DNA from 3 places in the Modestobacter sp. VKM Ac-2979 genome. Region 3 is predicted to be linked to each of the others. Evidence: riboswitches for the same ligand, from Rfam matches in the RefSeq annotation. Region 3 holds a riboswitch; each other region holds the start of a gene.
What was found. A riboswitch is a leader RNA that binds a small molecule or an ion and turns the genes downstream of it on or off. The one in region 3 is predicted to bind thiamine pyrophosphate.
Positions count from the first base shown of each region.

Region 1 (9,275 bases), 120 kb from region 3:
CCACCTGGGCTCCTGCCTGGGCGTCCTCGGACGCTGGGCAGAGGCCGCCGTGGCGTACCGCCGGGCGGCCGACGCCGGACAGGACGACGCCTGGCTGGACCTGGCCCGGGCGCTGCTGCGGCTGGGGTGCTGGTCGGAGGCGGAGACCGCCGCCCGGACCGCGGTGGACCGGGGAGAGCCGGGAGGCTGGGCCGCGTTGAGCGTGGCGCTGCAGGGCCAGGACCGGGCGGCCGAGGTCGAGCGGACGTTCCGGGTCGCGGCCGAGCGCGGCGCGCACCCGGCGGCGCTGGAGCTGGCGTACCTGCTGCGGTCGTCCGGGCGGCAACTGGCGGCCTGGCACTGGGCGCAGGTCGCCGCGGACGCCGGCAACCCGGTGGCCCGCGCGACCCTGGCCTGCTGGCGCTGGCAGGAGAGCCACGACCGGGCTCTGGAGCCGGAGCTGCGGGCGGGCGCCGACCACCACCAGCACGCCCGTACCGGCCTGGCCGACCTGCTGCGCAGCACGGGGCGGGTCGAGGAGGCCCGGGCGGTGCTGGAGCGGGGCGCGGCCCGTGGTGAGGTCGCGACCTGGCTCCCGCTGGGCAACCTGTACCGCGACGAGCTGGACGACGCCGTCGCCGCCGAGGCCGCCTACCGGGCCGGGGTCGAGGGCGGTGACCTGCACGCCCACCACAACCTGGCCGTGCTGCTGCTGGAGACCGGCGACGTCGACACCGCCGTCGAGCACTTCTCCATCGCCGCCGCCGGCGGCGACGAGCTGGCCGCCCGGGTGTTGCGCGAGGTCCTCGGCGACAGCTGAGTCAGCGCGGCCGGCTCACCAGCGCCCGGCGAAGTGGTGCACCGGCCCGTGCCCGGAGCCGACGCCGAGGGACTCCCCCGCCTCGAGCGCGGCCTGCAGGTAGTCCCGGGCCCCGTCGACCAGCGGCGCCCAGTCCAGCTCGTCCCCCGCGAGCCGAGCGCGGGCGGCCAGCGCCGCGAGCGCCGAGGACAGCGTGCAGCCGGTGCCGTGGGTCGACGACGTCGCCACCCGCGGCCGCCGGGTCTCCAGCACCCCGGCCGCCGTCGCCAGCACGTCGACGCTCTCGTCCCCGCCCAGGTGCCCGCCCTTGAGCAGCACGGCCACCGGCCCGAGTTCCAGCAGCGCGCGGGCCTGCGGGGCCAGCTCCTCGACCGTCGTCGCCGGCGCCACGTCCAGCAGGGCCGCCGCCTCGGGCACGTTCGGGGTGAGCAGGTCGGTCACCGGCAGCAGATCGGTGCGGACGGCGTCCACCGCCTCCTCCGAGATCAGCCGGTCGCCGCTGGTCGCCACCATCACCGGGTCGCAGACCACGGGGCCGCCCGGGCGGTCGGCCAGCGCGGCGGCGACCGTCCGCACGACGTCCGCGGTGCCGAGCATGCCGAGCTTGGTGGCGTGCACGGTCACGTCGTCCAGCAGGGTGGCCAGCTGCGCGCCGACGAAGTCGGCCGGCACCTGGTGCACCCCGGTGACGCCGCGGGTGTTCTGTGCGGTGAGTGCGGTGAGCACCGCGGTGCCGTAGACGCCGAGCGCGCTGAAGGTCTTCAGGTCGGCCTGGATGCCGGCGCCGCCGCTGGGGTCGCTGCCCGCCACGGTCAGGGCCACTGCTGCGGTCATCGGGCCACCAGCTCCCCGGCCATCGCGGCGCGCAGCGTGCGGGCGGCGGCCGCCGGGTCGGTGGCGGCGCAGATGTCGGAGACGACGCAGATGCCGTCGACCCCGGTGCCGGCCACCGCAGCGGCCGTGGCGGCGGAGATGCCGCCGATGGCCACCGACAGCAGGCCCCCGGCGCGGGCCCGGGTGGCCAGCGCGCGGGTGCCCGGGAGCTCCAGGGCGGCGCCGGCGTCCGGCTTGGTCGGCGTCGACCAGACCGGGCTGAGCCCGACCAGGTCGGCGGTGCCGGGCGGGAGGGCGAGCACGTCGTCGAGCTCGGCCGCGCTGCCGACGGAGACGCCGATCAGGGCGTCGGGCCCCAGCAGCGTCCGGACGTCGGCGGCCGGCAGGTCGTCCTGGCCCAGGTGCACGCCGTCGGCCCCGGTGAGCAGGGCGACGTCGACGGCGTCGTTGACGAAGAGCCGGACGTCCGGGGTCGGCCGGAGCACCTCCTGCACCGCGCGGGTGAGGGCCAGCAGGTCGCGGCGGCCGGCGGCCTTGTCCCGCACCTGGACGGCGGTCACCCCACCGGAGACGGCGGCGGCGACCACCTCGGGCACCGACCGGGGCGCGCAGAGCAGCGTGTCGGTGACCAGGTAGAGCCGGGGGTCGAAGCCGGCCCTCATGCGCTGCGGACGTCGGCGCGGGCGAGCGCGTCGCCGTCGACCGCGTCCAGCGCGTCCAGCCACAGCGCGGCGAACGTGCCGGGCCCGGCGGCGAGCCCAGCGGCGGCCTCGGCGGCCAGCGCCACGTGCGCGTGGGCGGCGACCACGGCGATGAGCGGGTCACCGGTGGTGGCGGCGTAGGCGGCGACGATGCCGCCGAGCGCGCAGCCGGCGCCGGTGGTGCGGGTGAGCAGCGGGGAGCCGCCCCCCACCCGGACGACCCGGTCCCCGTCGGTGACGACGTCGACCGGACCGCTGACCGCGACGACGCCACCGGTCCGGCGGGCCAGCTCCTGCGCCGTCTCCAGCGCCGCCTCCGGGGAGTCGGTGCTCTCCACGCCACGGCCGCCCTTGCCCGCGCCGGCCAGGGCCAGCACCTCCGAGGCGTTGCCCCGGAAGACGGTCGGGCGCAGCTCGACCAGGTCGGCGGCGAGCTCGGTGCGGAAGGTGAGCCCGCCGACGGCCACCGGGTCCAGCACCCACGGGGTGCCCACCTCGCCGGCGGTTCGGGCGGCGAGCCGCATCGCCTCGGCGGTGCGCTGCTGCACCGTGCCCACGTTGACCAGCACCGCGGAGGCGACGGCGGCGAACTCACCGGCCTCGGCCGGGTCGTCGACCATGGCCGGTGCAGCGCCGATCGCCAGCAGCGCGTTGGCGGTGATCGTCTGCACGACCGTGTTGGTCAGGCAGTGCACCAGGGGTGCGGAGTCGCGCAGCGCCGTGCCGGCAGCGCGCAGATCGATGGCGTCCATCGCCGTGACATCCCTTCGCCAGTACCAACTGGAGCAGGTTCGACGGGTGTGCTCTCAGTCCCCGGTGGGACACCCCGTGTCAGCTCCCGACGCTAACACCGCCCTGCTCACCCGGGAGGGTGACGGGGGAGCTCAACGTCCGGTCCGGTCCCGCCGATGGAACGGGGTGAGGTCTCATCGTGCGCGCCGGGTGCGCCTCGGCACGGCTGTCTCGGCCGGCACCGCGCTGGTGCTGGCCGCAGCCCTCGTGTGGCACGGCGCCTACGCCGGGTTCAGCGACACCACCGTCAGCCGGCCGTTGCCCACCGTGAGCACCGGCACGCTCACCCTGACCGACGACGACTCCGCCGTCCGGATGTTCACCGCCACGGGGCTGCGGCCCGGGGCCACAGCCACCAGGTGCATCGCCGTCGCGGCCGCCGGGTCGCCGGCGACCGTCCGCTTGTACGGCACCGGCCGGAGCAGCACCAACGGGCTGGCCGGTCAGCTCGACCTCACCATCGCCGTGGGAACGGGAGGCGGCAGCGGCAGCTGCACCGGCTTCCAGCCCTCCGCCACGGCCTACACCGGCACCCTCGCCGCATTCCCCACCGACGGCTGGACCGTCGGCGTGGGCAGCTGGACCAGCTCCGGGGCAGCGCCGACCAGCCGGGTCTATCAGATCGGCTACACGCTGCGGGCGAGCGCACCCGCCAGCACTCAGAACGGCACCGCGACGCTCAGCCTCGTCTGGGAGGCACGCACCCGATGACCGCCACCCGCGTCGCCGCCTGGCGTCAGCACGTCCGCGCTGGTGGTCAGCAGCCTCGCCCGGGCGCTGCTCGGCACCGTGGCGCTGCTGCTGCTCGCCTCCGTCGCGCCGACCGTGGTCGGCTGGCAGACCACCGTCGTCCTGTCCGGGTCGATGGCACCCGGCGTCTCCTCCGGGGACGTCGCCGTCGTCCGGCCGGTGCCCGCCGCGGAGCTCGCCGTCGGTGACGTGCTCCTCGTCGACGACCCCGACTCCCCCGGCCTGCTGCGCCTGCACCGGCTGGTCGCCGTCGAGGACGGCGGCCTGCGCCTGCAGGGCGACGCCAACCCCACCCCTGACCCGCAGCTCGTCGACCCGTCCGCCGTGCACGGCGTCGGGGCGCTCCGGCTGCCCGGTCTGGGCCTACCGGTGCTGTGGGCCGCCGAGGGCCGGGCGCTCCCCCTCGCCGGCGGTGCGGCCCTGCTCGCACTCGTCGTCACGCTCGCGCTGGCCCACCGCACGCCCGAGGACGACGAGGAGCCGGCGACGGGGAACCCGTGGCGGGCCGCCCGGACCGCCGTCCCCGCGGTCGCCGTCGGCCTCACCGCCCTGCTCGGCACCCTGCCCGGGCTCTCGGTGGCGGGCGCCGTCTTCACCGCGACCACCGCGAACGACGCCAACTCCTGGGCCTCGGCCCGCTACTACACCTGCACTCCGCCGGCGCGAGCGCGCCCGGCTACCTGGCTCTGCAGGAGACCGCGGGGCCGGTCGCCGCGAACAGCGGGCTCTACGCGAGGTCGGTCAACGGCTGGTACAGCGGCAGCGGGGTGACCTACCGGGTCCCCGGCCCGGCCTGCGGCGGCGACGGCAAGGCGGTCAGGCTCGACGGTGGCTCCGGCTTCATCTACTCCACGACGGCGCTGGCCGATCCGCAGACGTTCACCGTCCAGGTCTGGTTCTCGACCACCACCAGGGAGGGCGGCAAGCTGATCGGGTTCGGCAACGGCACCAACGGGGCCGCCTCCAGCCAGTACGACCGGCACGTCTACATGACCCACTCCGGCAAGCTCACCTTCGGTGTCTACAGCGGGTCCCCTCAGACGGCGACGTCCCGCGACGGCTACAACGACGGCGCCTGGCACCAGATGACAGCCACCTTCTCCCCGGGCACCGGCCTGCGGCTCTACGTGGACGGCGCCCTGGTCGCCGCGCGCCCGGAGGCGACCTCGGCCGAGCCGTTCACCGGCTACTGGCGGGTCGGGTACGACTCGATCGGCCCGGCGTGGCCGGCGAACCCGCGGAGCGAGCACTTCGCCGGGTCGGTCGCGCACGTGAGCGTCTACGCGAACGTGCTGTCCGACGCGGACGTCGCCGCCCAGTACCGCGCCGCCGGCTGAGCCGCGGACCCGCTGAGGCGTTCCCGCGGGAACGTCGCCGGGTCGCTGAGCTGCGGTTCCTGTCGTACCTCGGCCCTAGCGTCGGGTCATGGGTGCAGTCGCGGCGGTGCGTGGGATGTCGGAGCAGCGGTCGGTCGAGGAGCTGGCCCGGGAGATCCGGTCGGGGGCGGTGCGGCTGGCGGCGGCGACCGCTGCCTGGCTGCGGCTGGTCGCGGAGTTCGACGCCCGCGAGGGCTGGGGTGAGGTCGGCGTGCAGAGCTGTGCGCACTGGTTGGCCTGGCAGTGCGGGATGAGCCCGGGTGCCGCGCGGGAGCACGTGCGGGTCGCCCGCGCGCTCGGCTCGCTGCCGGTGACGGCGGAGGCGTTCGCCGCGGGGCGGCTGTCCTACTCGAAGGTGCGGGCGATCACCCGGGTGGCCGATGCCGGCACCGAGGTCGAGCTGGTCGAGCTGGCGCGGCACGCCACGGCGTCCCAGGTGGAGCGGGTGGTGCGCGCCTGGCGCCGGTCGGACGCCGTCGACGAGGAGCTCGTCGCGGAGAAGCGGTCCTTCCAGTGGCACTGGGACGCCGACGGGATGCTCGTGCTGCAGGTCCGGATGGACGGCGAGGCCGGCGCGGCGCTGCTGGCGTCGGTCGAGTCGCTGGCCGAGCGCGACGCCCGCCGGGACCGCGCCGCCGCGACGCGGGCCGCCGCTGCCGCCGACTGCCCGGCAGACCCCGAGACGTTCCCGCGGGAACGGATGAGCGCGCGGCGCTGCCGGGCGCTGGCCCAGCTGGCCGAGGTCGCCGCCGACACCGGACGGCGGGCGGGCGACCCGCCGCGTCGGGAGGTGGTGGTGCACGTGGACGCCGACGTCCTGGCCGACGACGCCGCCGCGGGGCGGGCGCACCTGGAGGGCGGCCCGGCGCTCACCCCGGCCCAGGTGCGGCGGATGGCCTGCGAGGCGGCGCTGACGGTGATCGTCGAGCGGGACGGTCAGCCGCTGGCGCTCGGACGGCGCCGGCGGCTGGCCACCGTGACGCAGCGGCGGGCGCTGCTGGCCCGGGACGGCGGCTGTGCCCGGCCGGGCTGCACCGAGACCCGGATCGAGCGGCTGCACGCCCACCACCTCACCCCGTGGCGGCTGGGTGGCCGCACCGACGTGTCGGCGATGGTGCTGCTCTGCGACGTCGACCACGGCCTGGTGCACGACGAGGCTCTGGTGCTGGAGCGCCGGGGTCGGGAGCTGGTGGCCCTCGACCGGGCCGGGCAGCGGGTCTGGGGTCCGCCCGACCCGGCCTTCGCCGTCGGTCTGCCCGCGAGGGAGGCCACGTCGCCGCGGCCGCTGCTGACCCTGGTGCCGGACGCCGCACTGCCGGACGCCTGGCCGGCCGGTGGGGAGCGGATGGACCTCGGGCACGTCGTCTGGGCGCTGCTGGCCCACCGCGAGCACCTGCGGCGAGCGGCGTCCTGACCGCTTGCGACGATGCACCGGTGACCGATGCACCCGCCCTGCGCGAGGCGGCCTTCGCCGAGCTGACCCCGGCGGAGCTCTACGGGATCCTGCGGCTGCGGGTCGACGTCTTCGTCGTGGAGCAGGCCTGCCCGTACCCGGAGCTGGACGGCAGGGACGCCGAGCCGACCACCGTGCACCTCTGGCACGAGGCGGACGACGGCACGGTGCTGTCCACGATCCGGGTGCTGACCAACGGCGAGGACCGGGCGATCGGCCGGGTCGCCACGGCGGAGGGTGCCCGGGGTCGAGGGCTGTCTGCCCAGCTCGTCGCCCGCGGCATCGAGCTGTGCGAGGGCCGCACGATCGACATCGGCGCCCAGGCGTACCTGGAGTCCTGGTACGAGCGGTTCGGGTTCCGTCGCTCGGGGCCGGACTACGTCGAGGACGGCATCCCGCACCTGCCGATGCGGCTAGAGCCCCGCTAGTCGGCTCCGGTCAGCGAGGTCGTGGGCAGCCAGTCGGCGTCGAGCAGTTCGGCGATCTGCTGCAGCCCGGCAGTGTCGCCGCCGGCTGTCGAGCCGGTGACCGCCAGCCGCTCGACCATCACCCGGGCCACGTCCTCCTCCACGGTGTCCTGGGCGAAGGCCACCCGCCACGGTGAGACCTGGTGGTCGCGGTGCGTGCGGCCGGTGACCTGCCGGGCGGCGATCCCGGAGAACCGCGGCTGGTGGAACAGCCCGACCCGCGGCGTGGTCGACGCGGTGTGGCCGCCGGGCAGCACCTCCCCGGCGTGCAGGCTGATCGACGCGGTCACGGTGAACACGCACACCGGCGCCTCCCCCGTCTGGAAGCGCAGCCGCTCGGCCTCCACGTCGAAGCGGTCCCGGCCGTAGATCGAGGCGACGGCCACCCCGCCGTCCAGCAGGGACTCCCGGATCGGGTCGGCGGCGGTCTCGACGAACTCCACCGACACGGCCACCTGCCGGTCGGCCTCCACCTGGGCCTTGACCCAGTCGACCGTCGCCGCCGCCCGGATCAGCCCGGCCTTCTGCCGGAACCGCAGCAGCGCCGCCCGGCCGCGCGCGGTCTCCCGCTTCCGGCGGGCCAGCTGCATCTCCGCACGGAACTCCGACCACTCGGCCTCGTACTGCGCGCGCTCGGCCGGAGTCAGCTCGACCGGGGTGCCGGTGACCGACACCGGCCCCCACGGGGCGGGGCGGTGCAGCGTGGCCGGCGGGTCGGTGTCGGCCAGCCAGCTGCGCAGCCGGGTCAGGTCCGCCCGGCGCTCCTCGGCGTCCTCGGTCCAGCTCCAGCCGTACCGGGCACGTTCCACGTGGAACCCGTGCGCCGCGAGCCGGCTGGGCAGGTCGGCCCACTCCTTCAGCGGTTCCCCGTGGACGGCGGCGAAGTGCGGCGCGAGGTAGGGCAGCTCCAGCGGGGTGTGTGCCGGGGTCGCGGTGGCCAGCAGCACGTACGGGGCGTCCTTGACCCGGCCGGCGCCGGACACCGACCGCCAGTGCTTCCACCGCTGCGTGGTGGTGTGCCGGACCATGTGCGCCTCGTCGGCGACCACGACGTCGAACCGCTGCCCGGTGGCCTTGGTCAGCCCGGCGACCTTGCCCAGCCGGTCCCAGGTGGTCACGCACCAGCGCAGCCCGCTGTCGCCGAAGGCCGCGATCGAGCGGGCCCAGTGCGGCACCGTGATGGCCGCCGGCCGGTCGGCGACGACCAGCACCGTGCGGACCGGCCGCTGCTGGTCCGCCCGCCGGGCTGCGATCTGCGCGACGGCCAGGACCGCGGTGCCGGTCTTGCCCACACCCGGGTCGTCGCCGAGCAGGAACATCCGCCCGCCGGCGGCCTCGTGCGCGGCGATGACCGCCGCCCCGGTGACCTGCTCCGGCCGTGGGGACATCGGGCGGCCCGCCGGCACCGGTCGGGGCTCGGCGTTCAGCTCGTCCTCGAGGAACCGCTCCAGGCTGTACGGCGGCGGGTCGTAGGGCGCCAGCGCCGCGGGCAGGGTGGCGCCCACGTACACGTGCGCGGACAGGCCGGCGTGCCAGCTCGCCCCCGGTGCCGGCGCGCGGAACGGGACGGCGAGCACCCAGACCCGCTCCCCCGGCCCGGCGACCGGCAGCTCGGCGCCCGCCTTCGGCGCGGCCTTCCGGGGGGCCGCCTTCCGGGCGGCTGCCTTCCGCGGCGCCGCCGTCCGGGTGGTCGTCGTGGTGGTGCGGGACGAGCTGGTGGGGCGCCGTCGGCGTCCGGGCACGGGGGAACTCCTGGGGGTCGACGACCGGTCCGCCCGACGTTACGGGCGCCCACCGACACCCAGGCGCAACGACATGTGCTGCGATCAGCGCATGACCGAGGACATCCGCCTGTCGGCCCGCACGCTCGGCGACACCGGGCCCCACGTGGTCTTCGTGCACGGCCTGTTCGGCCAGGGCCGCAACTGGACGACGATCGCCAAGGCGCTGGCCGCCGACGGGCACCGGGTCACCCTGCTCGACCTGCCCAACCACGGGCACTCCCCGTGGACCGACCGGGTCGACTACGTCGACATGGCCGAGTTCGTCGCCGCCGAGCTGGCCCAGCTGGGCGAGCCGGTGACGCTGGTCGGGCACTCGATG
Region 1 covers NZ_JAPVBO010000002.1:258,475-267,749, forward strand. The annotation lists gene O2W15_RS05790 (tetratricopeptide repeat protein) at 1-799, shown strand, start outside; gene thiD (bifunctional hydroxymethylpyrimidine kinase/phosphomethylpyrimidine kinase) at 815-1,633, opposite strand; gene thiE (thiamine phosphate synthase) at 1,630-2,295, opposite strand; gene thiM (hydroxyethylthiazole kinase) at 2,292-3,086, opposite strand; TPP riboswitch at 3,080-3,173, opposite strand; gene O2W15_RS05810 (hypothetical protein) at 3,277-3,837, shown strand; gene O2W15_RS05815 (hypothetical protein) at 3,880-4,647, shown strand; gene O2W15_RS05820 (LamG domain-containing protein) at 4,644-5,213, shown strand; gene O2W15_RS05825 (HNH endonuclease signature motif containing protein) at 5,302-6,666, shown strand; gene O2W15_RS05830 (GNAT family N-acetyltransferase) at 6,687-7,133, shown strand; gene O2W15_RS05835 (helicase) at 7,130-8,914, opposite strand; gene O2W15_RS05840 (alpha/beta fold hydrolase) at 9,006-9,275, shown strand, end outside.
Region 1: another riboswitch for thiamine pyrophosphate. It lies ahead of thiM (hydroxyethylthiazole kinase); the one in region 3 lies ahead of O2W15_RS05220 (purine-cytosine permease family protein).

Region 2 (9,275 bases), on a different contig from region 3:
CGTCCTGGCCGCGCTCGTCGACGACGTCTTCCGGATGTGGGACCGCCGCGACTCCGTGCCCGACGTCGCGCTGTTCGCCGGTGACCGGGAGTGGGGCACCGGCACCCTGGCCGTCGCCGGTCCGCTGCCGGCGGTCGCGGCGTGGGTCACCGGCCGCAGTGCGGGGGAGGAGCTGCAGGCCGACGGTCCGCTGCCGACGCTGGCGCCCTGGCTCTGACCGGCCTGCCGGCTCAGCCGGCAGGACGGTCCCGCGGCATCGCCAGCGCAGCGAGCATCGCCGCACCCAGGACGGCGGCACTGACCGCGAAGGCGACCTGGTAGGAGAAGGCGTCGGTGAGCCAGCCGGCGACCAGCGGCCCGGCCACCGCGCCCAGGTCGGCGACCATCTGGAACACCGCCACCACCCGGCCGCCCCGAGCCGGGCTGACGTCGCCGACCACCGCGGCCGGCACGCTGGCCAGCAGTGAGGCGCCCAGCCCGAAGGTGGCCATCGAGAGCAGGAACGCCGCGGTGGTCGGCGGCAGCACCAGGACGGCGATCGCCGCGGTGGCCAGCCCCGAACCGAGCAGCAGCGAGGGACGGCGGCCCCAGCTGTCCGCCAGCCGGCCGGCCCGCAGCAGCCCGATCGCCTGCGCCACCGACCCGGCCAGCAGCCCGGCGCCGGCCCAGGCCACCGTCTTGCCCAGCTCCTCGGTCACGTACAGCGGCACCAGGGAGTTGCGGACGCCGAACAGCACCCAGCCCACGCCCAGGTTGGCGACCAGCGCCGCGACGTAGGCCCGGGACCGCAGCGCCGCGCGCAGCCCGCCACCGTCGGCGCCCGCGGGGGGCACGGCCACGGCCGACGGGCCGCCGCCGCGCACCTGGTCAGCGGCGGGGGCCGGGTCGGCGGCGGGATCCGGGTCGGCCGCCGCCCCGGCGACCGGGGGCAGCGCGGCCGGGCGCAGCAGGACCAGCGCGACCACCCCCGCGACCAGCAGGAAGCCGCCGTAGACGAAGAACGGCAGCCGCGGGGAGACCTCGGCGAGGAACCCGCCGACCGCCGGGCCGGCGATGCCGCCGAGGATGAAGCCGCCCTGGTAGGTGGCCGCGGCCCGGCCGCGCTGGGCCGCCGGAGCCGTCCGCAGCAGCAGCGAGAGGGCGGCCACGGTGAACATCGCGCTGCCGATCCCGCCGGCGGCGCGCAGGGCGACGAAGAGCGGGAAGTTGCCGGCCAGGGCGGCCGCGGCGGTGGCGACCGCGACGATCGCCAGCCCGGCGGCGAGCACGGCGCGCTCGCCGATCCGCTCGACCAGGGAGCCCCCGGCGAAGGCGGAGATGAACCGGAAGAAGGCGAACGCGCTGACGGCGAACCCGACGGCGGTGGTGCCGACCCCGTAGTCGCGGACGAACAGCGGGATCGCCGGGGCGACGATGCCGAAGCCGAGGGCGACGACGAAGGCGACGATCGCCAGGACACCGACCTCGCGGGGGAGCGGGGCGTCCTTGCTGCGATGTCGCACGAGCGCCGATCCTCACACGCGGCCCGGCACGCCGCTGCGGGGCGTCAGGGGATGAGCACGAGCCGCCCTGCGACGTCCCCGGCGCGCAGCCGGTCCAGCGCATCGTTCACCTGGGTCAGCGGCAGCGTGCCGGCCACCGGTGGCGCCAGCTGCCCGGCCGCGGCGAGGGCCACCGCCTGCTCCAGCTCGGCCAGCGTGTTGCCCACGCTGGCGATGACCCGTTGCTCGGCGACCACCAGCGCCAGCGGGCTCACCGTCAGGGCGTCGGCGCTGTAGCCGACCAGCACCAGCCGGCCGCGGCGACCGAGCACCGCCGTCGCGAGCTCCAGCGTCGCCGTGACGCCGGCGAGCTCCACGACGACGTCGGCGCCCTGCCCGCCGGACAGCCGGGCCACGGTGTCGGCGAGTTCGGCGGGGGCGACCGCGGCCACCGCCCCGGCGGACCGGGCAGCCGACCTGCGGGCGTCGTCCCGGCTGACGGCCACGACCACGCCGCCGCGTCGCCGGGCCTCCTGCACCGCGGCCAGCCCCACGCCGCCGGCGCCGAGCACGACGACCACGTCACCGGGCTCGACCGCGGCCTCGGTGAGCGCGTGCACCGCGGTGGTGCCGGCGCAGCACAGCGGTGCGGCAGCCTCGAACGGCAGCTCGTCGGGCAGCCGGACCAGGCAGTGCGCCGGCACGACCAGCTGCTCGGCGAAGGCGCCGTCCGCGGCGAAGGCGAGCACGCCGCGCGGGGTCAGGCACAGGTTCTGCCGACCGCGCAGGCACCAGCGGCAGCTGCCGCAGAAGAGGTAGTAGTACACGGCGACCCGGTCGCCCTCGGCCCAGCCGGTGACCGCCGACCCGACCGCGTCGACCGTGCCGGCGGCCTCGTGGCCCAGCGTCATCGGCGTCCGGGACGGCGCGTACAGGCCGTCGGTGAAGTGCAGTTCGGTGCCGCAGACCCCGGCCGCGTGCACCCGCACCCGCACCTCGTCGGGGGCGGGTTCGGGCACCGGGACGTCGTCCAGGGCCAGGGGTCGACCGGGTGCGTGGAATCGAGCAGCGAGCATCGAGCAGCTCCCTCCGCCGGCATGAACCGGATCAGGTGTGGACGGTCGGCGGTGGTCGTCCGCCTTCTCAGCCCGCGCCCGGGCTCCCGTGTGCGCCGCTGAAGCTACCGCAGCGGGGGAACCGGCTCGACGCGGCGCAGGAACGACCGGATCGCCAGGTGGTGGGAGAGCTGCTCGCGGTGCGCCTCGCACGCCGTCCAGGTCTTCTCCCGGTCGGGGGTGTGCACCTTCGGGTTGTTCCACACCAGGACGACGGTCGCCGGCTCCCGGCAGCCCTTCGCCGAACAGATCACGCCGGCGTCCCCGGCCGGCCTCGCGTCCTCGGTCATGGGCCGAGTCTGAGCCGGTGCACACGGAACTGTCAGGAGGGGGTGCCAGGGTCGGTCCGGCCGCACTCCCTGACCCCGGGTGCGGCCACCAGCCCCCGCGGCCGGAAAGGCGCTCGCGGAGGGTGAACCCGGCCATGGGGGCGGGTAGGGCGAGGTGCATGACCGACACCAAGCCCCTCGCCCTCGTCACCGGTGCCTCCAGCGGGATCGGGTACGAGCTCGCCAAGCAGTTCGCCCAGCACGGTTTCGACCTGGTGATCGACGCCGAGGACCCGACGATCGACACGGCGGCCGCGAAGCTGCGCGCCGAGGGCGCCGAGGTGACCGCCGTCCAGGCCGACCTGCGGACCCCCGACGGGATCGAGCAGCTGTGGACCCGGGTGCAGGGCCTCGGCCGCCCGCTGGACGCCGCCGCGCTCAACGCCGGCGTCGGCCGCGGCGGTGCGTTCGTCGACACCGACTGGGCCGATGACCTGGAGGTCATGCAGCTCAACGTGGTCTCCACCGCCGCGCTGTTGAAGCTGGTGCTCGTGCAGATGACCGGTCGCAACGCGGGCCGGGTGCTGGTGACCTCCTCGATCGCGGCGACCATGCCCGGCGCCTACCAGCCGGTCTACAACGCCTCGAAGTCCTTCGTCCAGTCGCTGACCGAGGCCGTGCAGCAGGAGCTCAAGGACTCCGCCGTCACGATCACCGCGCTGATGCCCGGCCCCACGGACACCGAGTTCTTCTCCCGGGCCGACCTGGACGACACCGCCATCGGCCAGGGCCCCAAGGACGACCCGGCCGAGGTCGCCGCGCAGGGCTTCGAGGCGCTGATGGCCGGGGAGGAGAAGGTGCTCGCCGCCTCGCTGAAGACGAAGGTGCAGGGCGCGGCGAACAAGCTGCTCCCCGACTCGCTCAAGTCCTCCGCGCACGAGGCGATGGCCAAGCCGCGCGACTGACCCGCTCCGACGACGCCCCTCCCGGTCCGCCGGGAGGGGCGTCGTCGGCGTTCCGGGCGACGCCGGCTTCCGGTCAGTGGTCGGCTCCACTGCACCGAGCCGGGGCGGAGCTGGCAGAGTCAGGGCATGGACGACGTCGTCATCTGTTCCCCGGTCCGCACTCCCGTCGGTCGCTTCGGCGGGGTCTTCGCCGGTCTGTCCGCCAACGAGCTCGCCGCCACCGCGCTGCGGGGTCTGGTGGAGCGGACCGGGCTGGGGGAGGGCGAGGTCGACGACGTCATCCTCGGCAACTGCAGCCCCAGCGGTGAGAACCCGGCGATCGGCCGGATCGCCGCCCTGGACGCCGGCCTGGGCGTGCAGGTGCCCGGCCTGCAGATCGACCGGCGCTGCGGATCCGGCCTGCAGGCGGTCATCTACGCCGCGATGCAGGTGGCGGCCGGCGCCGGCAAGGTCGTCGTCGCCGGTGGGGTGGAGTCGATGAGCAACGTCGAGCACTACGCACTGGGGCTGCGCAGCGGGGCCAAGGGCGACGGCGTCATGCTGCACGACCGGCTGGCGCGTGCCCGGGAGACCGCCGGTGGCCTCCACCACCCCGTGCCCGGCGGCATGCTGGAGACCGCGGAGAACGTCCGCCGTGAGTACTCGGTCGACCGGCTGGAGCAGGACGCCTGGGCGTTGCGCTCCCAGCAGGCCGCCGGCGCTGCCATCCGCGAGGGCCGGTTCGCCGAGGAGATCATCGGCGTCGAGGTGCCCGGGACCCGCAAGACGCCGGCCCGCACGGTCACCGAGGACGAGCACCCCCGCCCGGACACGACGATGGAGGACCTGGCCGGCCTGCGCCCGGTCATGGGCCGGGTCGACCCGGAGGCGACGGTGACGGCCGGCAACGCCTCCGGCCAGAACGACGGCGCCGCCGTCTGCGTGGTGACCACCCGCGCCGAGGCCGACCGCCGTGGCTGGCAGCCGTTCGTCCGGCTGACCGGCTGGGCCGTGGCGGGCGTGCCGCCGGAGACCATGGGCATCGGCCCGGTCCCGGCGACGGCCAAGGTGCTGGAGCAGACCGGGCTGACGCTGGCCGACATGGACCTCATCGAGCTCAACGAGGCGTTCGCCAGCCAGGTGCTGGCCTGCCTGGGGGAGTGGGGCCTGGGCGGGGACGACCGCGACCGGGTCAACGTCAACGGGTCCGGCATCTCCCTGGGGCACCCGGTGGGGGCGACCGGCGCCCGGATCCTGGCCACGCTCGCCCACGAGATGCGCCGCCGGGAGGCCCGCTACGGCCTGGAGACGATGTGCATCGGCGGTGGGCAGGGGCTCGCCGCGGTGTTCGAGCGGGTCGTCTGACCGCACCCCCAGGTTCTCGATCGGGCAACGAGGGCGACGACCGGTTAGTTAGGTAAGGCTGCCCTCAGGTAGAACAACACCATGTTGCTCTCCCGGTCGCTCGCGCGACGCACGTCCACCACCGCCGTGGTCCTCCCTGTCCTCGCGGTCGCCGTCCTGGCCGGCTGCTCGTCGGAGTCCGACGAGCAGCCGGCCGAGGCCGCCGCCGGCTCGGCAGCCGAGGCCGCCTTCCCGGTCACCATCGAGCACGCCTACGGGACGACGACGATCCCGGAGGAGCCCGAGCGGGTGGTCTCCCTCGGCTACACCGAGCAGGACGCGATCCTCGCCTTCGGTGTCGTCCCGGTCGCCGTCCGCTACGCCTTCGGCCCCGAGGACGACGTCTTCTTCCCGTGGGCCGACGAGGCGGCCGGGGACGCCGATCCGGAGATCCTGTCGCGGGCGGAGGTCGACCCGGAGCAGATCGCGTCGCTCGACCCGGACCTGATCATGGCGGTCACCGCCGGGCTGACCGAGGACGAGTACGAGACGCTCAGCGCCATCGCGCCGACGGTCGTGCAGCCCGAGGAGCACATCGCCTTCGGCACCCCCTGGCAGGAGCAGACCCGGATCACCGGCGAGGCGCTCGGTCAGCCCGACCGCGCGGAGGAGCTGATCGCCGACGTCGAGGAGCAGATCGCGGCGGCGCGGGCCGAGCACCCCGAGCTGGAGGGGAAGACGGTGACCCTCTCCGGCCCGGCCTACGGCGGGGAGTACCCCTTCCACACGTCCGACGACACCCGCACCCGGTTCTTCCTGGACCTGGGCATGGTCGTCGACCCGGCCCTGGACGCCGCGGCGCAGAGCGACTTCTACGGGACCGTCAGCCGGGAGGAGGCCCGGATGCTGGACGCCGACGTGCTGGTCTTCCAGTCCGGGTCCGAGGCCGAACGGGCGGGGATCGAGGGCGACCCGGTGCTGTCCGGGCTCCCCACCGTGACCGAGGGCCGGTCGATCTTCATCGAGGACGAGGACTACGCGGCCCTGCAGTTCGCCAGCGCCCTGAGCCTGCCCTACCTGCTGGACGGCTTCGCGCCGGAGCTGTCCGAGGTGGTCGGCTGAGCTGGGGGTACCGCGGGGCCGCCGTGGACACCTCCGCGGCGGCCCGGCGGCCGCGCAGGTGGTGGTGCGGTCGACCCGCGCTCGACGAGCACCGGGGTCACCAGCTCGGTGTGGCGCGACGGGAGGTCCTGCGCGCCGGTCGTCAGCTGACCGAGCAGCAGGTCGGCCGCGCCGACGGCGAGCAGGGCGGCGCGGTTGTCGACGGTGGTGACCGGCGGCGACCACCACTCGTAGAACGGTTCGTCCTCCGTGCAGATCACCGACAGCTGGTCGGGCACCCGCAACACGCTGTCGCCGATCACCGGCAGCGCCCCGAACGACGCCTCGTGGTTGGTCACCAGCAGCGCCGTCGGCGGCTCGGGCAGGCCGAGCAGCTCGGCGGCGGCCCACCGGCCGAAGTCGGGTGTGAAGGGCCCCCGGCACACCAGCTCGTCCAGGACCGGGACGCCGGCCGTCGCCATCGCGGCCCGGAAGCCGGCGTCGTGCAGTCGGCCGGAGGTCACCGCCGGCGGGCCCTCGATCGCGGCGATCCGGGTGTGCCCCAGCTGGAGCAGGTGCTCGGTGGCCAGCCGGGCTGCGGTCTCGTAGGCGGACATCACCGACGGGGCCAGGGAGCCGGGCACCTCGCGGTTCATCGTCACGACCGCGTGCCCCGCCTCGACCAGGGCGTTGACCAGGTCGGTGTTCGCGCCGGAGCCGGCGATCACCACGCCGTCGAAGTGGTGCTGGCGCACCGTCTGCAGGAACGAGGCCTCGCGCGCCGGGTCGCCCCCGGTGGTGCAGACCAGCAGCTGGTACTCGTGCTCGGCGGCCCAGCCCTGCAGGGTCTCCGCGATCGTGTGGAACGTCGCGGTGCGCAGGCTGTTGACGACCAGGCCGATCAGCCCGGTACGCCGGGTGCGCAGTGCGCTGGCCGTGCGGTTGGGCTCGTACTGCAGGGCCGCAGCGGCCGCCTCCACCCGGGCGCGGGTGCTGGGCAGCACCGCCGGGTGACCGGACAGGGCGCGGCTCGCGGTACTGGTGCTGACCCCCGCGGCCGCAGCCACGGAGCTCAACGTCGTAGGCACAGCGCGCTTTCTACCGAAGTGGAGAAAGGGGGAAAGCGCTGGGCCGTGCACAGCCGGCGGGTGTAGGTGTGCTGTCCGGGAAGGGCACATCCGTCTATGTGTCTTTCGATGTACGAGTCCATGTGTCCTCACGTGGCCGGTCGGCGCGCCCACAGGACGGCGACACCCACGGCGCGCCGCACGAGGAGCAGCACGCGGCCCGTCGTCGGGCCCGCCCGGTTGCTCACCCGGCCTGCGGGCTGTGTGATGGTCCTCACGTCCAGTACGCCCGGATGGACCATCGCGTGACCGCCAGCGTGTCGAGACGAGGAGCCCTCGTGTGCCAGCTCCGCACCACCCCAGCACGGTCAGTCCAGCCCGGCCCGAGGAGCGCGACGTGAGCGGCCCCGCGCGCTCGTCCAAGCAGGGCATCGCACGGTCCGTACCGGTGGCGGCGTCGACCACCGGCGGCGATCCCGATGCCGAACCGGAGCGGATCGCCGAGTCGGCCACCGGGCTGGACATGATCCTGTCCGACGCCGCACTCGGGCCGCTGCGCCGGTTGGTACCGCCGGTCAGCAGCAGTCTCCGCTTCACCGCGGCGCTGGCCCGCCGTCCGCGCACCGTGCTCGGCCACACCGGCCGGCTCGTCGGGGAGTGGGGTCGCATCGGGCTCGGCCGTTCCGAGGTGGCGCCGAACGCCAAGGACAAGCGTTACGTCGATCCCGCCTGGTCGGGCAACCCGGTGCTGAAGCGGGCCATGCAGGCGCACCTGGTGACGGCGCAGACGGCGACCCGACTGGTCGACGACGCAGCCCTGCCGTGGGCCCACGACGAGCGGATCCGCTTCTCCGTGACCAACATCGTCGAGGCCCTGGCGCCCAGCAACAACCCGGCGCTGAACCCCTCGGCGTGGAAGACGGCGATCGACACGGGCGGGCGCAGCGCGGTGTCCGGCACCAGGCGGCTGGTCCGTGACCTGTCCTCGGCGCCCCGGGTGCCCTCGATGGTCGAGCCGGACGCCTTCGAGGTGGGCAAGGACCTGGCGCGCACCCCCGGCGTCGTCGTGCTGCGGACGCCGGTCTTCGAGCTGATCCAGTACCAGCCCACCACGCCGACGGTGCACGCCGTCCCACTGGTGATGGTGCCGCCGACGATCAACAAGTTCTACATCGCCGACCTGGCCGAGGGCCGCAGCATCGCCGAGCACATGGTCGCCGACGGGCAGCAGGTCTTCATGATGTCCTGGCGGAACCCCGATGCGCGGCACGCCGACTGGGGCCTGGACACCTACGGGCAGGCGGTGCTCGACGCGATGGCCGCGGCGGAGCGGATGACCGGCGCGCGGCGGACCAACCTGATGTCCTTCTGCTCCGGCGGGATGATCACCGCGATGGTGCTCGGGCACCTCGCCGCGATCGGCGAGCAGGAGCGGGTCGCCTCCGTGTGCTTCGCCGTGACCGTGCTCGACCAGGCCCGCGGCGGGACGGTGGGGGCGTTCCTGGACGAGAAGTCCGCCCAGTCGGCTGTCCGGGCGTCGACGAAGAAGGGGTACCTGGACGGCGCGACGCTGGCGGAGGTGTTCGCCTGGCTGCGGCCCAACGACCTGATCTGGAACTACTGGGTCAACAACTACCTGCAGGGCAAGCCCCCGCCGGCGTTCGACATCCTCTACTGGAACTCCGACACGACCCGGATGACCGCGGCACTGCATCGGGGCTTCCTGGACATGGCCGTGCACAACTCCCTGACCAAGCCGGGTGCGGCCACCATGCTCGGCACGCCGGTGGACCTGTCCGCGGTCACGGTCGACGCTTACGTGGTCGCCGGCATCGCCGACCACATCTGCCCGTGGCAGTCCTGTTATGCGACCACCCAGCTGCTCGGTGGGGACACCCGCTTCGTGCTCTCCACCAGCGGGCACATCGCCTCGCTGGTGAACCCGCCGACCAAC
Region 2 covers NZ_JAPVBO010000009.1:15,914-25,188, forward strand. The annotation lists gene O2W15_RS22535 (maleylpyruvate isomerase family mycothiol-dependent enzyme) at 1-217, shown strand, start outside; gene O2W15_RS22540 (MFS transporter) at 231-1,502, opposite strand; gene O2W15_RS22545 (alcohol dehydrogenase catalytic domain-containing protein) at 1,547-2,557, opposite strand; TPP riboswitch at 2,548-2,657, opposite strand; gene O2W15_RS22550 (hypothetical protein) at 2,662-2,886, opposite strand; gene O2W15_RS22555 (SDR family NAD(P)-dependent oxidoreductase) at 3,045-3,830, shown strand; gene O2W15_RS22560 (acetyl-CoA C-acetyltransferase) at 3,957-5,174, shown strand; gene O2W15_RS22565 (iron-siderophore ABC transporter substrate-binding protein) at 5,256-6,275, shown strand; gene O2W15_RS22570 (LacI family DNA-binding transcriptional regulator) at 6,227-7,321, opposite strand; gene O2W15_RS22575 (PHA/PHB synthase family protein) at 7,719-9,275, shown strand, end outside.
Region 2: another riboswitch for thiamine pyrophosphate. It lies ahead of O2W15_RS22545 (alcohol dehydrogenase catalytic domain-containing protein); the one in region 3 lies ahead of O2W15_RS05220 (purine-cytosine permease family protein).

Region 3 (9,275 bases):
GTACACCGACGGCCTGGTCGAGGGCCCCGCCCTGCCGCTGGACGACGGTGTCGCCCGGCTGGTCGGCCTGCTCACCGAGCTGGGGGAGCTGCCGCTGGAGGAACTGCTGGACGCGATCGTCGCGCGGTTGCGCCCGCAGGGGTCGGAGGACGACGTCGCGCTGGTCGCCGTCCGGCTGCGCCGCTGACCTGAGCCGGCTCAGCGGCGGGGCAGCAACGCCCAGACGCTCTTCTGGTCTCCGGTGAGGTGCCAGCCGTGCGCGTCGGCCATCTCGGCGATCAGGTACAGGCCCAGCCCGCCCAGGCTGGGGTCACGCCCGATCGCCGGCTGCGGAGGGCGCTGGGCTGCGGAGTCGCGCACCTCGATCAGCCAGGCGCGTGGTGTCCGCTGGACGCGGGCGAGCACCCCGCCACCACCGTGCCGGAGGGCGTTGGAGGCCATCTCGTCGAACGCCAGGACGACGGCCTCGTCGAGTTCGGCGGCCGTACCGTCGCCCCGGGACTCCTCGGCCAGCCCGCTGCGCAACTGGGCACGCACCCTGGGGAGTTCGGCCACGCTGCTCAGCGCCCACTCCCAGCCGTCCTCGGCGGGTGGTGGAGGGGTCGACGGCCACGCAAGGCTGGTGCGCTCGCCCGTCACCCGGTCTCCTCGCTGTCTGGCCATTTCTCGCTCCACGGCGAACCCCTGTCTTGTCTCGGCAGGGGCAGGTCTAATCATGAACCCGATGTGATGCCCACCTCACCGGTCCGGGGTGGGTCGCGCCAGTCGAGCGGCGCGTCGCCCGCTCAGCCGGCCAGCGCGGCCAGGTGCTCGCGCACGGAGGACGGGTCGCGCATCACCCCGCCCATCACCGCGACCCCCCAGGCGCCCGCGGCGAGGCAGCCGGGGACGTCGTCCGGGCCGATGCCGCCCAGCGCGAAGACGGGCGGACCGTGCGGGACCAGCTCGGCCAGGCCGGGGAGCCCGAGGGCCGGGCCGTGGCCGGGTTTGGAGGCGGTCAGGAACACCGGGGACAGGAAGGCGTGGTCCACGCCCTCGGCCCGGGCCCGGGCCAGTTCGGCGGCGGAGTGGCAGGAGCGGCCCAGCCAGCCGGGCCGCGGCGCCGGCAGCGGGTCGGCCGCCGACAGGTGGACGGCGGTGCGTCCCGCGCTGCCGGCGGCCCCCGCCCACACCAGGACGCCGTCCACCGGGTCCAGCAGGGCCCGCAGCTGCCCGGCGAGCCGCGACCGCTCGGCGAGGGGCAGGTCCTTCTCCCGCAGCACCACCGCCCGGGCCCCGGCGTCGACGGCGGCGGCCACGGTGGCGGTCAGGCTGTCCCGGCACTGCGTGCGGTCGGTGAGCACGAGCAGCCGCGGCAGGGTCACAGCTCGGGCAGCCCCTGCATCGACGTCGATGCCTCGGCCAGCCAGCGGCGCGGGATCCGGCCCGCGCCCCGGGCCAGCCGGCCGCCCTCGACGGCCTGCCGCATGGCCAGCGCCATCTGCACCGGCTCCCGGGCCCGGGTCACCGCCGACGCCAACAGCACCGCGTCGCACCCGAGCTCCATCGCCAGTGCGGCGTCCGAGGCGGTGCCGATGCCGGCGTCCAGCACCACCGGCACGCTGACCTCCTCGCGGAGCAGCGCGATGTTGTAGGGGTTGCGGATGCCCAGCCCGCTGCCGATGGGTGAGCCCAGCGGCATGACCGCGGCGCAGCCGACGTCCGCCAGCCGGCGGCCCAGGATCGGGTCGTCGGTGGTGTAGGCGAGCACGGTGAAGCCGTCGGCGACCAGCTGTTCGGCGGCGTCCATCAGCTCGACGGCGTCGGGCAGCAGCGTGCGGTCGTCGCCGATGACCTCGAGCTTGATCCAGTCCGTCTCGAAGGCCTCCCGGGACAGCTGCGCGGTCAGCACGGCCTCCCGGGCGGTCTGGCAGCCGGCGGTGTTGGGCAGCAGCCGCACCCCGCAGCGGTTGAGCACCTCGAGCATCGCGCTGCCCGCGGCCGCCTCGACCCGGCGCAGCGCCACGGTCACCAGCTGGGTGCCCGAGGAGCGGACCACCCGCTCCAGCACCTCCAGGCTGGGCAGGCCGCCGGTGCCCAGGATCAGCCGGGAGGTGAACGTCTCCCCGCCCAGGGTGAAGGGGTCGGCCGACTCCTCCTGCTCCAGCGCGGGGGCCAGGTCCTCGGTCAGTTCGCGGTCCTTCTGCATCTCAGCCTCCTGCGGTGGGGGCGAGCACCTCGAGGCGGTCGCCGGGGGAGAGCTCGGTCGTCGCCCAGCTGCTGCGCGGCACGACGTCGCCGTTGCGGGCGACCGCGACCCGGTCGTGCCCGCTGGTGCGGTCGGCGACGAGCGCGGCGACGGTCGTGCCGTCGGCCAGCTCGACCGGGCTGCCGTTGACGGTCAGCGAGATGGTCATCGGTGGGGGAACCTCTCGACGGTGAACGGTGCGGCGAGCTCGGGCAGCTCGCCGGTGGCCAGCAGCTCGGCGACGAGGTCACCGGTCACCGGGGTGAGCAGGACGCCGTTGCGGTGGTGGCCGGTGGCCAGCACCAGCCCGGGCAGCGTGCTGGGCCCCAGCAGCGGGGCGTTGTCGTCGGTGCCGGGCCGCCAGCGGGCGAGGGTCTCGACCAGCTCCAGCTCGGTCACCCCGGGTACCACCTCGATCGCGTCGTGCAGCAGGTCGTGCACCCCACCGGCGGTGACGGTGGCGTCGAAGCCACGGTCCTCGGTGGTGGCCCCCACGATCAACCCGTCCTCGCCGTAGGGCACCAGGTAGACCTGCCTGCTGCGGACGAGCGCGCGCACCGTGCCGGTGAGCAGCCCGGCCGCACCGGCCATCCGCAGGATCTGCCCCTTGACCGGCCGGATCGGCAGCGGCGGCACCCCGGGGAGGGTGTTGCTGTGCGCACCCAGGGCGAGGACGACGGTGCCGGCGGCCAGCTCCTCGCCGCCGGTCAGCTGCAGGCCGGTGGCCCGCCCGCCGGCGACCTGCACACCGGCCACCCGGTCGCGGACCAGGCGCACCCCGGCGGCCTCGGCGGCTGCGGTCAGCGCCCGGTGCAGGGCCCGGCCGTCGACCGAGTGGTCGCCCTCGACGGCCAGCCCGCCGCGTAGGCGGGGGGTGAGCGCAGGCTCCCGGCGGCGGGTGTCCCGCGGGGTCAGCCGCTCGACGGCCAGCCCGAGCTCCTGCTGGTAGCCGTGCAGCGCGTCCAGCGCCCGCACGTCGTCGGCGTCGAAGCCGACCACCAGGGTGCCGACGGTGCGCAGCCCGACCGGCAGCCCGCTGGCCGCCTCGACCTCGGCGGCGAACGCCGGGTAGCGCTGCAGGGAGGCCAGGCACAGCCGCAGCAGCGCCTCCTCCCCGTAGGCGGCCTCGGTGACCGGTGCGAGCATCCCGGCGGCGGCCGCCGAGGCGCCGGCGCCGGGGGCGTCGTCGACGACGGCGACCGACAGGCCGCGCTGCGCCGCCCGCCAGGCCACCGACAGCCCGATCAGCCCACCGCCGGCCACCGCCACGTCGATCACCGGGCGCCCGCCAGCGCCCGCAGCAGCTCGGCCGTCGCGGCCCCCGGGTCGGCGGCGGCGGTGACCGCGCCGACCACCGCGACCCCGGTGGCGCCGGCGGCCAGCAGCTCGCCGACCCGCGCCGCGGTGACCCCGCCGATGGCGATCACGGGCACCGGCACCGCGGCGGCCACGGCGCCGACCCCGGCCACCCCGATGGGGTCGGGGAGCCCCGTCTTGGTGGTGGTGGCGAAGGCCGGGCCGACGCCCAGGTAGTCCGCCCCCTCGGCCACCAGCTGCCGGGCCAGCTCCGGGTCGCGCGCCGTGCCGCCGAGGAGGTGCCCCGGCCCGGCGACCCGCCGGGCGGCGGCGAGCGGGAGGTCACCGGCGCCGAGGTGCGTCCCGTCGGCGCCGACGGCGAGGGCGACGTCCACCCGGTCGTTGACGAGGCAGGTGGTGCCCGCCGGCCGGCAGAGCTCGACCACGGCCCGGGCGAACTCGTACAGCACCCGGTCGCTGCAGCCCTTCGCCCGCACCTGCACCACCGGCGCACCGGCGGCCACCGCGGCGGCGATCGCGGCCAGCGCGGCCGGTCCGCCGTCGGCGTCGGTGAGCACGTGCAGCCGGCCCAGCGGGGGGGTCATGCCCGTTGCCGCCCGCGGCGGGCGCCGAGCAGCGCGATCACCGCGGTGAGGGACGCCGCCACGGCCAGGCTGATCAGCGAGGCCGACCAGCCGTTGGCCGGGTCGATGCCCAGGTCGGTCTGGCGTGCGGTCCACCAGGCGGTCCAGCCGGCGCCGACGCCGGAGAAGAAGGTCGGCAGGGTCAGCTGGTAGGCGACGAACCCGGCCAGCCACGGCAGCAGGTAGACCAGCCGGGCCGGAGCGGTGTCCGAGGTGTCCCACCGGCCGGGGGCGCTCAGCGCGTAGGCGACCAGGAAGACGCCGATCAGCGGCACGAAGACCGCGCCGATCAGGAAGAGGAACGGCTCGTAGGCCACGATGTCGAAGCTCAGCGCGAGCAGGGTGGCGGTGGCACCGACGCCCAGCGCGAGCAGCCGGCGGTCCAGCCGGGCCACCACGTTCTGCGCCGACACGGCCGTGGAGTAGACGTTCGCGAACGCCTCGTCGAGCTCGACCGTGATGAGCACCAGCACCGCCAGCGCCCCCAGCGGCACGGCGAGCAGCGCGTCGATGACGTCCAGCCCCGAGCTGCCGTAGGCCGCCAGCGCCAGCACGCCGAGGCTGAACATCGCGACGGTGGCCAGGCCGTAGCCCAGGGCGGTGCTGGTCCCGGCGACCCGGCCGCTGCGCACGTGCCGGGTGTAGTCGGCAGCGAGGGGGAACCAGGAGATCGGCAGGGCGATCACGATGTCGGTCGCCGTCCAGAACGACGCGGCGCCGCCGCTGTCCAGCGCCGCCCGCGGCTCGGACAGCACCTCGACGAACAGGTAGGCGATCGCGGCCAGCGCGGCCCACACCGCGTAGCGGGACAGCACCTTGACCACGCCGAGGGGGCGCAGCGCCATGGCGGTGGCCAGTACGCCGGCGACCAGCACGAACGGCCAGCGAGGCGCGTCCAGCACCCGGGACGCGGCCTCGGCGATGATCACGATCTCGAAGGTGGCCCAGCCGATGCACTGCACCAGGTTCAGCGCGGTGGGCAGGTAGGACGCCCGCCGGCCGAGCAGGCCGCGCAGCAGCACCATCGCCGGCACCCCCTCGCGGGCGCCGGCCGCGGCGGCCAGCCCCAGCAGCGAGGCGCCGATCACCGCGCCGACGACGATCGCGCCGATCGTGACCGACAACGGCCGCCCGGGCAGGACGACGTAGACGGCGGCCACCGGCAGCAGCAGGCTGATGCCCAGGTTGCCCCACAGGCCCGCGGACTCGCGGAAGCCCAGCGTGCGGGCTGGTGGCTCGGTGAGGGTGAGGGGTGCGTCCGCCCCGGACGTGGTCGTGCCGACGGTTCCAGATGTGCTCATCACGGGCTCCCTACGCCGGCATTACCCGGTCAGGTTCCAGCGGTCGGCGGCGCGTCAGCCGCCCTCTCAGCCCGGTCCTCCGAGCTCCCGCACATGGCTCGACGCCATGACGGGGCCACCATAGCCACCTCGTAGAGTCCGCGCCGTGCCGGTCGCCGAGCTGCTGCAACGCCATCCCGAGATCTGGCGCGGGGCCACCGCGCACCCGTTCCTCACCGCGGTGCTCGACGGGTCGCTGCCCGCCGGCGCCTTCGACACCTGGCTGGTGCAGGACGCGCGCTTCGTCGCCGACCTGCTGCGCTTCCAGGCGCGGTTGCTGGCCCGCGCACCGCGGCCCGCGCAGGCGGTCCTGGCCGGGGGCCTGGTCGCGCTGGTCGAGGAGCTGGCCTGGTTCGAGGAGCAGGCGGCCGCCCGCGGCCTGGACCTCACCGCCCCCGCGCTGCCCGCCACCGCGGCCTACGCCGAGCTGCTGCAGCGACTGGACGCCGCCGAGGTGCCGGTCGCGCTGACGGCGCTGTGGACCATCGAGCGCACCTACCTCGACGCCTGGACCACCGCGCTGCCCGGGGCCCCGGCCTACCGGGAGTTCGTCGAGCACTGGACCGTGCCGGGCTTCGCCGGCTACGTCGCCGGCCTGGAGGCGGCGGCCGACGCTGTCGGCGGGGGCAGGGACGCGGTCTTCCTCGACGTCGTCGCCGCCGAGGTGGCCTTCTGGGACATGGCACTCGGGGACGGGGCACTCAGCGATCCGGCGGTGCAGGCGCCGTGAGCCTGGCCGCCGGGCTCTGGGCCGAGAACGCCGACCTCGCCGCCGTCGCGCTGGCGCACCCGTTCGTGCAGGGCATCGCCGACGGGAGCCTGCCGACCGACCGGTTCGCCGGCTACGTCGCCCAGGACGCGTTCTTCCTCGAGTCCTTCGCCCGCGCCTACGCCCTCGGCGCCGCGTACAGCCCTGACCGGGCCGGCCTGGACGTCTTCGTCGACCTGCTCGCCGGCGTCCGCGAGGAGCTGCGGCTGCACGAGGGCTACGCGGCGCGCTGGGGCATCGACCTGGCCGTGGTCGAGCCGCTGCCGGCCACGCTGGCCTACACCGAGTTCCTGCTCGCCACGGCGGCCCTGGGCGGGGGAGGGCTGACCTGCGCTGCCATGACGCCGTGCATGCGGCTGTACGCCCACCTCGGGCAGTCGCTGGCCGGCCGGCCCGCCACCCCGTACACCGAGTGGGTCACCACCTACGCCGACCCGGCCTTCGAGGAGCTGGCGGCCACGCTGGAGCGGCTGCTGGACGACACAGCGGCCGACACCCCCGCGGTGCGGCGCGCCTACCGCCGGGCCATGGAGCTGGAGATCGGCTTCTTCGACGCCGCGTGGCGCGGTGGTGCGGGGCCCGGCTGATGGTCCTGCTGGCCGCCGAGCAGCTGTCGGTCGGCTACGGCGACGAGCCGGTGTGCGCCCCGGTGACGGTGTCGGTCGCGCCCGGGACGGCGGTCGCGCTGGTCGGCCCGAACGGCGCGGGCAAGTCCACCGTGCTGCAGACGATGGTCGGCCTGCTGCCGCCGCTGACCGGGACGGTGCGCTTCGCCGGTGGCCCGGTCGACGAGCGGGACGCCGGTTTCCGCCGGGCGGTCGCCGGGGTGCTGGACGACGACGCGTTCTTCCCGTCACTGACCGGTGCGGAGCACCTGCTGCTCACCGCCCGCGCCCACGGGGTCACCGACGCCGAGGAGGTGGTCGAGGCGGAGCTGGTCTCCTTCGGGCTGACCGACCGGGCCGGCGCGCTGCCCTCGGCGCTCTCCTCCGGCCAGCGCCGGCGGCTGGCGCTGGCCGGGGCACTGGTGCGACCGGCCGACCTGCTGGTGCTCGACGAGCCGGAACGCCGCCTGGACACCGCGATGCGCCGGGCGCTGGCCGACCGGCTCGCGGCGCTGGTGGACGCCGGCGGCGCGGTGCTGTTCGCCAGCCACGACCCGACGTTCATCGGCACCCTCGCCGACCACGCCCTGGTCATCGGTGAGGACGAGTGCCCGGTGGTCGCGCCCGAGGACGCCGTCGCGGCGTTGCAGGAGGGCTGAGCCACGGCGGCGACGACCCCGCTGCAGGCGCGGCCGGCGGAGGAGTGGAGCGGCACCGCCGTCCGCCGGTACACCCGCCGGGCGACGGCCTCGCGGGCCGACACCAGCTGGCTGACCCGGGTCGGGGACGCCCTGTCCGGACTCACCTCCGCCGGGGTCTTCGTGGCGCTCTGCGGGGGCGCCGTCTCCAGCCTCCGCGAGCAGATCGCCGCCCGCCCGGCTGCCGATGCGGCGGTGCTCCCCGGTTCGCTGACCGCGGCGGCGGTCGCGCTGTCCCTGACCGCCGGGCTGACCGCGCTGTTCGCCCGGCTGGGACCGGTCAGCGCCACGCCTGCGGCCGTGGTGTGGTGGCTGCCCCTGCCCGCGGGGCGCCGCGGACTGCTCCGCGGCGAGCTGCGCCGGGCGGTCGGCCTGGCGGTGGCGGCGGCGCTGGTCGTCGGCGTCCCGGTGGTGCTGGCCTGGAGCCGGACACCGGTCGGCGTCCTCGCCGGGCTGGCGGGCGGTGCGCTGCTGGCGGTGACCGCCGTCGCGGTGCTCGTCGTCCGGCAGGCCGGTGGTGGCGGCCGCTGGGTGCCCGCTGTCGCCGGGGCGGTGACCGCGCTGGCCCTGGTCGGTCCCGCCGTCGTCGGGTGCGTGGTCGCCGGGCTGGGGGTGGGCCTGCCGGACGTCGCGGGGCGGGCCTGGTCGCTGCCGGCGCCGGTGGCGCTGGGGCTGCTCGGTGCGCTGCTGGGGGTCGCCGTCCTCTGCCTGGTCCTGGCCGACCGCCGGCTGGCCGACCTCTCTGCCGGTGCGCTCCGTGCGTCGGGGGAGACCGCGCAGTACGCCACCGCGTCGGTCTTCTCGCTGGACACCCGGGAGCTCGGCCGGGCGCTGGGGACGACGGTGCACCGGCCACGGCGCCCGCTGGCCTGGCGCTGGGTGCGGCGCCCCTGGCAGGCGGTCGTCGCCGGCGACCTGGCGGTGCTGGCCCGGTCCCCCTGGCGCTGGGGGCAGCTGGCGGTCGGGGCGGCGCTGCCGGTGCTGGCTGCGCGCACCGAGGGGCTGGCCGAGGTGCCCGCGCTGGTGGCGGTGACCGTCGTCCTCGGCTGGTGGACCGCCGCCACGTCGCTGGGTGAGCCGAGCCGGCGGGCGTCCGCGGCGCCGGCCGCCGACCGCGGGCTGCCGCTGGGCGGCGCGGCGGTCGTCTGGGCCCGGGCAGTCGTGCCGGCCGCGGTGCTCGTGGGTGTCTGCGGGGCCTCGGCGCTGCTCGTCGGCCAGGGCACCGGCGCGCCGGTGGCGTGGCTGGCGCTGGGCGCGGTCACCGCACCGGCGTGGGCCGGAGCGGCCGTGCGCGCCGGCTACCGCCCGGACCTGGACTGGTCCGGGCCGGTGCTCGCCTCGCCGATGGGCGCCGTGCCGGTCGGGGTGGGCAGCACGCTGGTGCGCGGGCCGGACGTCGGGCTGCTGGGCACCGTGCCGGTCGCCCTGGCGCTGCTGCTCGGCACCGCTCCCTGGTGGCTGGTCGGCGCCGGGCTGCTGTGGTCGCTGGCACTGGGCGCGCTCGCCGCGGGGACGGCCCGCCCCCCGGACTGACCCGGCCGGGTGCGGGCGCCCTGCGTGCGTGGTGCTAAGCAGTGGGGCAGGACGGCGGGCCGGACGACTGTGTCCGCCGACGAACTCGACGAGGAGATGCAGTGGCTCAGCAGCGGACGGCGATCATCACGGGAGCGGCGCGCGGGATCGGCGCGGCCATCGC
Region 3 covers NZ_JAPVBO010000002.1:137,259-146,533, reverse strand. The annotation lists gene O2W15_RS05255 (SpoIIE family protein phosphatase) at 1-187, shown strand, start outside; gene O2W15_RS05250 (ATP-binding protein) at 199-639, opposite strand; gene O2W15_RS05245 (thiamine phosphate synthase) at 786-1,364, opposite strand; gene O2W15_RS05240 (thiazole synthase) at 1,361-2,188, opposite strand; gene thiS (sulfur carrier protein ThiS) at 2,190-2,396, opposite strand; gene thiO (glycine oxidase ThiO) at 2,393-3,505, opposite strand; gene thiE (thiamine phosphate synthase) at 3,502-4,128, opposite strand; gene O2W15_RS05220 (purine-cytosine permease family protein) at 4,125-5,468, opposite strand; TPP riboswitch at 5,459-5,569, opposite strand; gene O2W15_RS05215 (TenA family transcriptional regulator) at 5,614-6,237, shown strand; gene O2W15_RS05210 (TenA family protein) at 6,234-6,863, shown strand; gene O2W15_RS05205 (ABC transporter ATP-binding protein) at 6,863-7,540, shown strand; gene O2W15_RS05200 (DUF6297 family protein) at 7,703-9,112, shown strand; gene fabG (3-oxoacyl-ACP reductase FabG) at 9,214-9,275, shown strand, end outside.